Linked DNA regions of Enhydrobacter sp.. Each later gene encodes a partner of the first gene's protein in a complex. Links are inferred from orthologs where the notes say so. Each region holds a gene or a part of one and is shown in the gene's direction. Other genes may lie near its edges.

Region 1 (5,251 bases):
TACGAACGTTCCTGGGATACACCGTGACGTCCCACAAGCAGCCGCGCCTTCGGGTGGCGGCCAAGAGTGTGGGCCGGCTGCGGAACAAGCTCAGGATGACGCTACGCCAAGGACGCGGACGAACCCTGGCCCGGACCGTCGAGGACCTCGCTCCAATCCTGCGTGGCTGGATGCAATACTTCCGGCTGGCGCAGGCAAAGGGGGCCTTCGAGGACCTCGATGGCTGGCTGCGGCGCAAGCTGCGCGGCCTGCTGTGGCGGCAGTGGAAGCGTCCGCGTACACGCGCCAAGCGACTGATGCAGCGCGGCATCGATCAGGCTCGGGCGTGGCAGTCCGCCACCAACGGACGCGGCCCCTGGTGGAATGCCGGGGCCAGCCACATGAACAACGCCTATCGTGCCGCCTTCTTCGCCACCCTCGGCCTGCCGTCGCTCCAGCAACTGCATCATCGCCTCACCCGCGCTTGACGAACCGCCGTATACGGAACCGTACGTACGGTGGTGTGGGAGGGGGAGGCTGTGAAGCCTCTCCCTACCCGATTCGGCTGGCGCCGGATCGGCGCGCGACGGCTTCAGTTTTTTGTCCGGCGCGCCGCCCACTCGTCGCGCGTCAGCAGCCACACCATTTGCGATGATTCGCCGCCGACATATCGGCCGATCATGAGATCGACCAGCCGCGCGCCTTCCTTTTCCTTGATCCGGCGCGAGCCATGGTTGTCGAGCGCGTTGCTGAGCCAGAGATGCGGCCAGCCCAGCGCGCCGAAGGCATAGTCGGTGATGCAGCCCGCCGCCTCGGTCATCAGGCCGCGGCGATGGAAGGCCGGATCGAGCCAGAAGCCGCGCTGGTTGCGGCTGACGCCGTCGTCCGGCCAGAGCCCGATCAGGCCGATGAGGTCCGCCGGGCCCGACTTCGGGACGATCGCCCAATGGGACTTCTCGCCGCGCGCCATCTCGTCGAGGCAGCCGGCGATGAATGCGGCGGCGCCGTCGGGCGGATAGGGCCAGGGGATCCGGGCATCGAGCCAGCGCACCACGTCCCATTGCGGAAAGAGGCGCTGGATCACCGGAGCATCCTTGCTGCGCACCGGGCGCAGGACGAGCCGCGGCGTCTGCAGGATCGGGGTCGGAGGCATGGGCAGGGACGGCATTGGTCGGTCTCGCTTCCCTCTGCCGGAGGCGGGACCCGCTGCGCTTGCGACCCCGGCCTCGCGGCGGGGTCGGGTTTTTCAGGTCAGCTCTCGATCGGACGACCGCGCACGACTCCCCCCGCCCCCAAAGGAGCTTTGGCGGTGACGTTCGTACGCGGAGCGCGGCGCAGCATGGATGCCGACATAGCCGACGCGCCGCCCGAAGTAAACTTGGGGCCCCATGACGCGCGCGCCCACCACAAGTAGATTGATAGAATCTTGCGCCGTGTCCGGACAGCGTGTCAGGAACCGCCGCCGCCGTCACGGCCGGGGAATAGCCAGCAAAATCAAAGAGAAAAGCGCGGCGCAGCGCTTGACGCTGCGCAGGCATGGCCATATAAGCGCGCCACCTCGCCGGGGGGCTGGTAGTAGGCCGCAAAGCCTAGACGCAGCCTGACGTCGAGGACCGCTACAAGTAAGGCCATCTGGCCGCAAGGTTGCCTTTCGCGCGGGGCTGCGCTCTTGCCGCTATGCCCGCGCATTCGCTTTGCGCCGATGGCCCAATTGGGCGGACCCGAGACGGCGTTAAGGAAACCGGAAGTCGATGCCGACCATCAACCAGCTGATTGCCAAGGGCCGCCGCCCGCTCACCTCGCGTAACAAGGTGCCGGCGCTGCAGGCCTGCCCGCAGAAGCGCGGCGTGTGCACGCGCGTCTACACCACCACGCCCAAGAAGCCGAACTCGGCGCTGCGCAAGGTGGCGAAGGTGCGCCTCACCAATGCCTACGAGGTGGTGAGCTACATCCCGGGCGAAGGGCATAACCTGCAGGAGCACTCGGTGGTCATGATCCGCGGCGGCCGCGTGAAGGACCTCCCGGGCGTGCGCTACCACATCATCCGCGGCACCCTCGACACCCAGGGCGTCAAGGACCGCAAGCAGCGCCGGTCGAAGTACGGCGCCAAGCGTCCGAAGTAGGCGGGGAGGCAGACATGTCCCGTCGTCGCGCAGCCGAGAAACGCGAGGTTCTGCCGGACGCCAAGTTCGGCGATGTCGTGCTCAGCAAGTTCATGAACACGCTGATGGAGCGTGGCAAGAAGTCGGTCGCCGAGCGTGTCGTCTACGGCGCCCTCGACCAGATCGAGACCAAGCTCAAGCAGGACCCGATCCCGGCCTTTCACGAGGCGCTGGAGAACGTGAAGCCCGCGGTCGAGGTCCGCTCGCGCCGCGTCGGCGGCGCCACCTACCAGGTGCCGGTCGAGGTGCGGCCGGAGCGTCGCCAGGCGCTCGCCATCCGCTGGATCATCCAGGCCGCTCGCGACCGGTCGGGCCATAGCATGACCGAGAAGCTCTCGGCCGAATTGCTCGACGCCTTCAATCGCCGCGGCAACGCGGTGAAGAAGCGCGAGGACACCCACAAGATGGCCGATGCCAACAAGGCATTCGCGCACTACCGCTGGTAGGCGTTCCGGCCCCCCTCCACGCAGAAAGCCCTCACCATGGCTCGCACAACCCCCATCGCGCAGTACCGCAACATCGGCATCATGGCCCACATCGATGCCGGCAAGACGACGACGACCGAGCGCATCCTCTACTACACCGGCAAGTCGCATAAGATCGGCGAGGTCCACGACGGCGCCGCGACGATGGACTGGATGGAGCAGGAGCAGGAACGCGGCATCACCATCACCTCGGCGGCAACCACCTGCTTCTGGAAGAACGAGGGTGGCCCGTTCGCCGGTCCGAGCTATCGCATCAACATCATCGATACGCCGGGCCACGTCGACTTCACCATCGAGGTCGAGCGCAGCCTGCGCGTGCTCGACGGCGCGGTGTGCGTGTTCGATTCGGTCGCCGGCGTCGAGCCGCAGTCGGAGACGGTGTGGCGGCAGGCCGACAAGTACGGCGTGCCGCGCATCTGCTTCGTCAACAAGATGGACCGCACCGGCGCCAACTACTGGCGCACCGTCGACATGATCAAGGATCGCCTCGGCAGCAAGCCGCTCGTGACCCAGCTTCCGATCGGCGTCGAATCCGATTTCAAGGGCATCGTCGACCTGGCGTCCAACAAGGCGATCATCTGGCTGGAAGAGACGCTGGGCGCGAAGTTCGAAATCGTCGACGTGCCGGCCGACCTCAAGGAGCAGGCAGCCGACTACCGCACCAGGCTGATCGAGATGGCCGTCGAGCAGGACGACGCGGCGCTCGAGAAGTACCTGGGCGGCGAGGAGCCCGACTACGACACGCTGATCAAGTGCATCCGCAAGGGCACGATCTCCTATGCCTTCGTGCCGGTGCTGTGCGGTTCGTCGTTCAAGAACAAGGGCGTTCAGCCCATGCTCGACGCGGTGGTCAACTACCTGCCGGCGCCGACCGACGTGCCCGACGTCAAGGGCGTGAAGATGGGCACCGATGAGGCGATCTCGCTGCCGTCGAGCGACGAGGCGCCGCTGTCCGCGCTCGCGTTCAAGATCATGACCGACCCCTTCGTGGGCTCGCTCACCTTCGCCCGCGTCTATTCGGGCGTGCTCGAGTCGGGCACCGGGGTGCTGAACAGCACGAAGGACAGGAAGGAACGCATCGGCCGCATGCTGCTGATGCACGCCAACAATCGCGAGGACGTGAAGGAGGCGCGGGCGGGCGACATCATCGCGCTGGCCGGTCTCAAGACCGTCACCACCGGCGACACGCTTTGCACACCCGAGAATCCGGTGGTGCTCGAGAGGATGGATTTCCCCGATCCGGTCATCGAACTGGCCATCGAACCGAAGTCGAAGGCAGACCAGGAGAAGATGGGCCAGGCGCTGGGCCGGCTCGTGCAGGAGGATCCGACCTTCCGCGTCTCGACCGACCCCGAGACGGGACAGACCGTCATCAAGGGCATGGGCGAGCTCCATCTCGAGATCAAGGTCGACATCCTGAAGCGGACCTACAAGGTCGATGCCAATGTCGGCGCGCCGCAGGTCGCCTATCGCGAGACGCTGGGGCGTCGCTCCGAGATCGACTACACCCACAAGAAGCAGTCGGGCGGCTCGGGCCAGTTCGCGCGCGTCAAGCTCGTGTTCGAGCCGGGCGAGCCGGGCTCGGGCTACAGCTTCGAGAGCAAGATCGTGGGCGGCGCGGTGCCGAAGGAGTTCATCCCGGGCGTCGAGAAGGGGCTCGAGGCGTCGCGCGAGTCGGGCGTGCTGGCGGGCTTCCCGGTGATCGACTTCAAGGCCACCCTGATCGATGGCGCCTATCACGATGTCGATTCGAGCGTGCTCGCCTTCGAGATCGCCGCCCGTGCGGCCTTCAAGGAAGGGCTGCAGAAGGCGCAGTGCAAGCTCCTCGAGCCGATCATGAAGGTCGAGGTGGTGACGCCGGAAGACTACATGGGCGACTGCATCGGCGACCTGAACAGCCGCCGCGGCCAGATCCAGGGCATGGAAGCCCGCGGCAATGCGCAGGTCATCAACGCCATGGTGCCGCTCGCCAACATGTTCGGCTACGTGAACACCCTGCGTTCGATGACCCAGGGACGCGCCGCCTACACCATGACTTTCGACCATTACGCGCCGGTGCCGCAGGCAGTGGCGGATGAAGTCGTGGCCAAGCTCGCTGGCTGAGTAACCGTTTAGATCGACAGGCAAGGAACACCACCATGACGAAGGCGAAGTTTGAGCGGACGAAGCCGCACTGCAACATTGGGACGATCGGTCATGTGGATCATGGGAAGACGTCGCTGACGGCGGCGATCACGAAGATCCTGGCGAAGACTGGGGGAGCGACGTTCACGGCGTACGACCAGATCGACAAGGCGCCGGAGGAGCGGGAGCGTGGGATCACGATCTCGACGGCGCATGTTGAGTACGAGACGCAGAACCGGCACTACGCGCACGTGGATTGCCCTGGGCATGCGGACTACGTGAAGAACATGATCACGGGTGCGGCGCAGATGGACGGGGCGATCCTGGTGGTGAGCGCGGCGGACGGCCCGATGCCGCAGACGCGCGAGCACATCCTTCTGGCGCGTCAGGTGGGTGTGCCGGCGCTGGTGGTTTTCATGAACAAGGTCGACATGGTGGACGACCCGGAGTTGCTGGACCTGGTGGAGCTGGAGGTTCGGGAGCTTCTGAAGAGCTACCAGT
Region 2 (3,985 bases), 4.4 Mb from region 1 along the record:
TGGTGCTCGATGCCGATGCGTTGACGACGTTTGCCGACCGGCCCGACACCTTGTTCCGGGCCGTCGCGGGGCCGGTGCTGATGACGCCCCATGCCGGAGAATTTCGCCGTGTCTTCCCCGATCTCGCCGACATGCCGGACAAGGTCGAACGTACGCGTGCGGCCGCCCGGCGCAGCGGTGCCACCGTCCTGCTCAAGGGACCCGACACGGTGATTGCCAGCCCGGACGGGCGGGCGGTGATCAATGTCCATGCGCCGAGCACCCTCGCGACGGCCGGTTCGGGCGACGTGTTGTCGGGAATCGCAGCCGGCCTGATGGCACGGGGCCTGGCGCCGCTGGCGGCCGGTGCGGCGGCGGCGTGGATCCACGGCGAGAGCGCCTATCGCTTCGGCCGCGCCGGGCTGATCGCCGAGGATCTGATCGATTGCCTGCCGCTGGCCCTCGGCGCGGCGATCAATTGACCGCCCCGCAGGCGCGGGCTAAGAGGCCCGCGATTCGGCCCTTGCGGCATTGGCCCGCTCTCCCCTTGGCGGGGCACGGGGCCACGTCGGGCGGGCGTGGTGAAATTGGTAGACACGCGAGATTTAGGTTCTCGTGCCGCAAGGCGTGGGGGTTCAAGTCCCTCCGCCCGCACCAACGAAGTGATGGAAGTGGGATTATGCAAGTCACGGAACTCTCAGCCGAAGGGCTGAAGCGGCAATTCAAGATCGTCGTTCCGGCCGGCGACCTGTCGGCGAAGGTCGACGAGCGTCTGGTGGAGCTTTCCCGCACGGCGCAGATGCCGGGCTTTCGCCGCGGCAAGGTACCGGTCGGCTTGCTGAAGAAGCAGTACGGGCAGGCGCTCTACGGCGAGGCGCTCGAGCAGGCCGTCAACCAGGGCACGACCAAGGCCATCGAGGATCGCGGGCTGCGGCCCGCCCTGCAGCCCAAGGTCGATCTCAAGGAGCTGGCCGAGGGCAAGGACGTCGAGTTCGAGGTCGCCCTCGAGGTGCTGCCGGAGATCGGCAAGCTCGACTTCTCGGATATCGAGCTCGAGCGGCTGAAGGCCGAAGTGCCGGAAGCGGAAATCGACGAGACGGTGCAGCGCATCGCCAAGGCCAACCGCGAGCAGAAGCCGGTCGATCCGCCGCGTCCTGCGCAGAAGGGCGATGCGATCAAGATCGACTTCGTGGGTTTCGTCGACGGAACGGAGTTCCCGGGCGGCAAGGCCGAGGACTACGTGCTCGAGCTGGGGTCAGGCTCGTTCATCCCGGGCTTCGAGGATCAACTCGTTGGCGCGGAGGTCGGCAAGCCGGTCGACGTCAAGGTCACCTTCCCGTCCGACTATGGCAACAAGGACCTGGCCGGCAAGGACGCCGTCTTCAAGTGCACCGTCAAGGAGATCCGCGAGTTCGTCGAGGCTCCGATCGACGATGAGCTGGCGAAGAAAAACAACTTCGAGAGTCTCGAGGCCATGCGCAAGGCGGTCGGCGACCGCATCGGGCAGGACTACGCCCAGGTCTCGCGATCCATGATCAAGCGCCAGCTTCTCGACAAGCTCGCCGAGACCCACAAGTTCGCCGTGCCCGAGGGGCTGGTGGAGAGCGAATTCAACGCGATCTGGCAGCGTGTCGAGCAGGCCAAGAAGAATGGCGAAAAGCTCGAGGATGACGAGGAGAAGATGCGCAAGGAATATCGCGACATCGCCGAGCGTCGCGTGCGCCTCGGCCTGTTGCTGGCCGATGTCGGCCGTTCCAACAGCATCGATGTGACGCCGGAAGAGCTCAACCAGGCGATCATCCGCGAGGCGATGCGCTTCCCCGGCCAGGAGCGGCAGGTGCTGGACTTCTACACCAAGAACGCCGAACTGAAGGAACAGCTCCGCGCCCCGATCTTCGAGGAGAAGACCGTGGACTTCATCCTCGAGCTTGCGAAGGTGACGGAAAAGACGGTTACCCCCCAGGAACTGGCGAAGGCGGCCCGGGAGACCGAGGAGAAGCCCGCCCCGGCAGCCACCAATTGATCAGCGCCGCCGGTCTTGAACCCGAAGGTCCGCGCTGCCACTTTTCTGTCGTCAGTTCATAGGGGGTTTCGGCGATGAGCCGCGAACGCGATCCGCTCGAGGTCTACAACAACTACTACGTGCCGATGGTCGTCGAGCAGTCGGCGCGTGGCGAGCGGGGCTACGATATCTGGTCGAGGCTGCTCAAGGAGCGCATCATTTTCCTGAACGGCCCGATCGAGGACAATGTGGCCGGTCTGGTTTGTGCACAGCTTCTGTATCTCGAGTCCGAGAACCCGACCAAGGACATCTCTTTTTATATAAATTCGCCTGGCGGTGTGGTGACGTCGGGGCTCGCCGTGTACGACACGATGCAATATATCCGGCCGCAGATCTCGACCCTGGTGTTCGGCCAGGCGGCGTCGGCGGGTTCGCTGCTTCTCATGGCCGGTACGAAAGGCAAGCGCTTCTCGCTGCCCAATGCCCGGATCATGATCCATCAGCCGTCCGGCGGTGCCCAGGGCCAGGCGACCGACATCGAGATTCATGCCAAGGAAATCCTGCAGACCCGGGCACGGTTGAACCAGATGTACGTTCATCATACGGGCCGGACGATCGAGGAAATCGAGCGGGCGATGGAGCGCGACAAGTTCTTCTCGCCCGCAGAAGCCAAGGAATTCGGCCTGATCGACGACGTCCTGGAGAATCGGCCGATCCCGACCATCCAGGCGGCCGCTTCCTGAGGGGCCGCGACCAATTGCTTCCTATTCGCAGGCTAACACACCATATTTTGGGGTTGTGGCCATCTGGGAGGCGCGTTTAACATAGTCTTGTGTGCGGGCTCGCCGGCGGCGGGCCCCCCAAGCGGAGGTGCGTTACAAGATGCCAGCCGCCAAGTCCGGGGGCGATTCCCGCAATACCCTCTATTGCAGCTTCTGCGGCAAGAGCCAGCACGAGGTTCGCAAGCTCATTGCCGGGCCGACGGTATTCATCTGCGATGAATGCGTCGAGCTTTGCATGGACATCATCCGGGAGGAGAGCAAGACCACCTTGGTGAAGTCCAAGGATGGCGTGCCGTCGCCGAAGGAAATTCGCCAGATCCTCGACGACTACGTCATCGGCCAGGACCAGGCCAAGCGCATCCTGGCTGTTGCGGTGCACAATCACTACAAGCGGCTCGGCCACAGCGGCAAGGCCAACGAGGTGGAGATCGCCAAGTCGAACATCCTGCTGATCGGCCCGACCGGCTGCGGCAAGACCCTGCTGGCGCAGACGCTTGCCCGCATGCTGGATGTCCCCTTCACCATGGCCGACGCCACGACCCTCACCGAGGCGGGCTATGTGGGCGAGGATGTCGAGAACATCATCCTGAAGCTCCTGCAGGCGGCGGACTACAACGTCGAGCGGGCGCAGCGCGGCATCGTCTATATCGACGAGGTCGACAAGATCAGCCGCAAGTCGGACAACCCCTCGATCACCCGCGACGTATCGGGGGAGGGCGTGCAGCAGGCCCTGCTGAAGATCATGGAGGGGACTGTCGCCTCCGTGCCGCCGCAGGGCGGACGCAAGCATCCCCAGCAGGAATTCCTGCAGGTCGACACGACCAACATCCTGTTCATCTGTGGCGGTGCCTTCTCGGGCCTCGACAAGATCATCTCGCAGCGCCGGCAGGGCACGTCGATCGGCTTCGGCGCCGAGGTGCGCGGCCCGGACGACCGGCGTACGGGCGAGGTGTTGCGCGACCTCGAGCCCGAGGATCTGCTGAAGTACGGGCTGATTCCCGAGTTCGTCGGCCGTCTGCCGGTGGTCGCCACGCTCGAGGACCTGGACGAGGGCGCCCTGATCGAGATTCTGACGCGTCCGAAGAACGCGCTGCTCAAGCAGTACCAGCGTCTGTTCGATATGGAGAACGTGAAGCTCAAGTTCTCCGACGACGCGCTTCGTGCGGTCGCGCAGAAGGCGATCCTGCGCAAGACGGGAGCCCGCGGCCTGCGGTCGATCATG

What was found.
Region 2: the proteins of rpsG (region 1) and tig are in contact, whole or in part, in a crystal structure (PDB 3GTY), measured with the Thermotoga maritima proteins. The link is inferred for Enhydrobacter sp. from one-to-one orthologs. Residues at the interface, in WP_004081843.1 of Thermotoga maritima: Lys34, Lys52, Lys55, Glu59, Arg62, Gln63, Glu66, Asn67, Lys69, Val71, Arg95, Ala109, Lys110, Lys111, Gly112, Arg113, Pro114, Glu117, Glu121, Ile124, Ala125, Tyr127, Asn128, Asn129, Thr130, Gly131, Lys135, Asp139, Arg142, Met143; in WP_004081061.1 of Thermotoga maritima: Glu122, Val124, Val129, Leu130, Tyr133, Glu188, Gly259, Ile262, Tyr263, Glu266, Ser270, Glu273, Gln274, Glu277, Arg308, Gln311, Ile312, Ser315, Tyr316, Glu325, Arg329, Arg336, Leu363, Phe366, Trp367, Arg373, Leu377, Arg381, Leu384, Glu387.

Annotation. Positions count from the first base shown.
Region 1 is NZ_CP126889.1:594,388-599,638, reverse strand. Bases 910-3,851 are described here. They hold rpsG (30S ribosomal protein S7), read left to right. Parts: upstream 910-2,116; coding sequence 2,117-2,587; downstream 2,588-3,851. Other genes in these bases: fusA (elongation factor G), read left to right, coding at 2,624-3,851; rpsL (30S ribosomal protein S12), read left to right, coding at 1,731-2,102; OJF58_RS03190 (GNAT family N-acetyltransferase), read right to left, coding at 910-1,147. Also shown: ltrA (group II intron reverse transcriptase/maturase), read left to right, coding at 1-467; more of OJF58_RS03190, read right to left, coding at 572-909; more of fusA, read left to right, coding at 3,852-4,729; tuf (elongation factor Tu), read left to right, coding at 4,765-5,251.
Region 2 is NZ_CP126889.1:4,947,251-4,951,235, reverse strand. Bases 1-2,830 are described here. They hold tig (trigger factor), read left to right. Parts: upstream 1-658; coding sequence 659-2,002; downstream 2,003-2,830. Other genes in these bases: OJF58_RS24620 (ATP-dependent Clp protease proteolytic subunit), read left to right, coding at 2,077-2,724; OJF58_RS24635 (NAD(P)H-hydrate dehydratase), read left to right, coding at 1-461. In the rest of the region: ATP-dependent Clp protease ATP-binding subunit ClpX, read left to right, coding at 2,864-3,985. UniProt on the Bacillus subtilis protein: Involved in protein export. Acts as a chaperone by maintaining the newly synthesized protein in an open conformation. Functions as a peptidyl-prolyl cis-trans isomerase.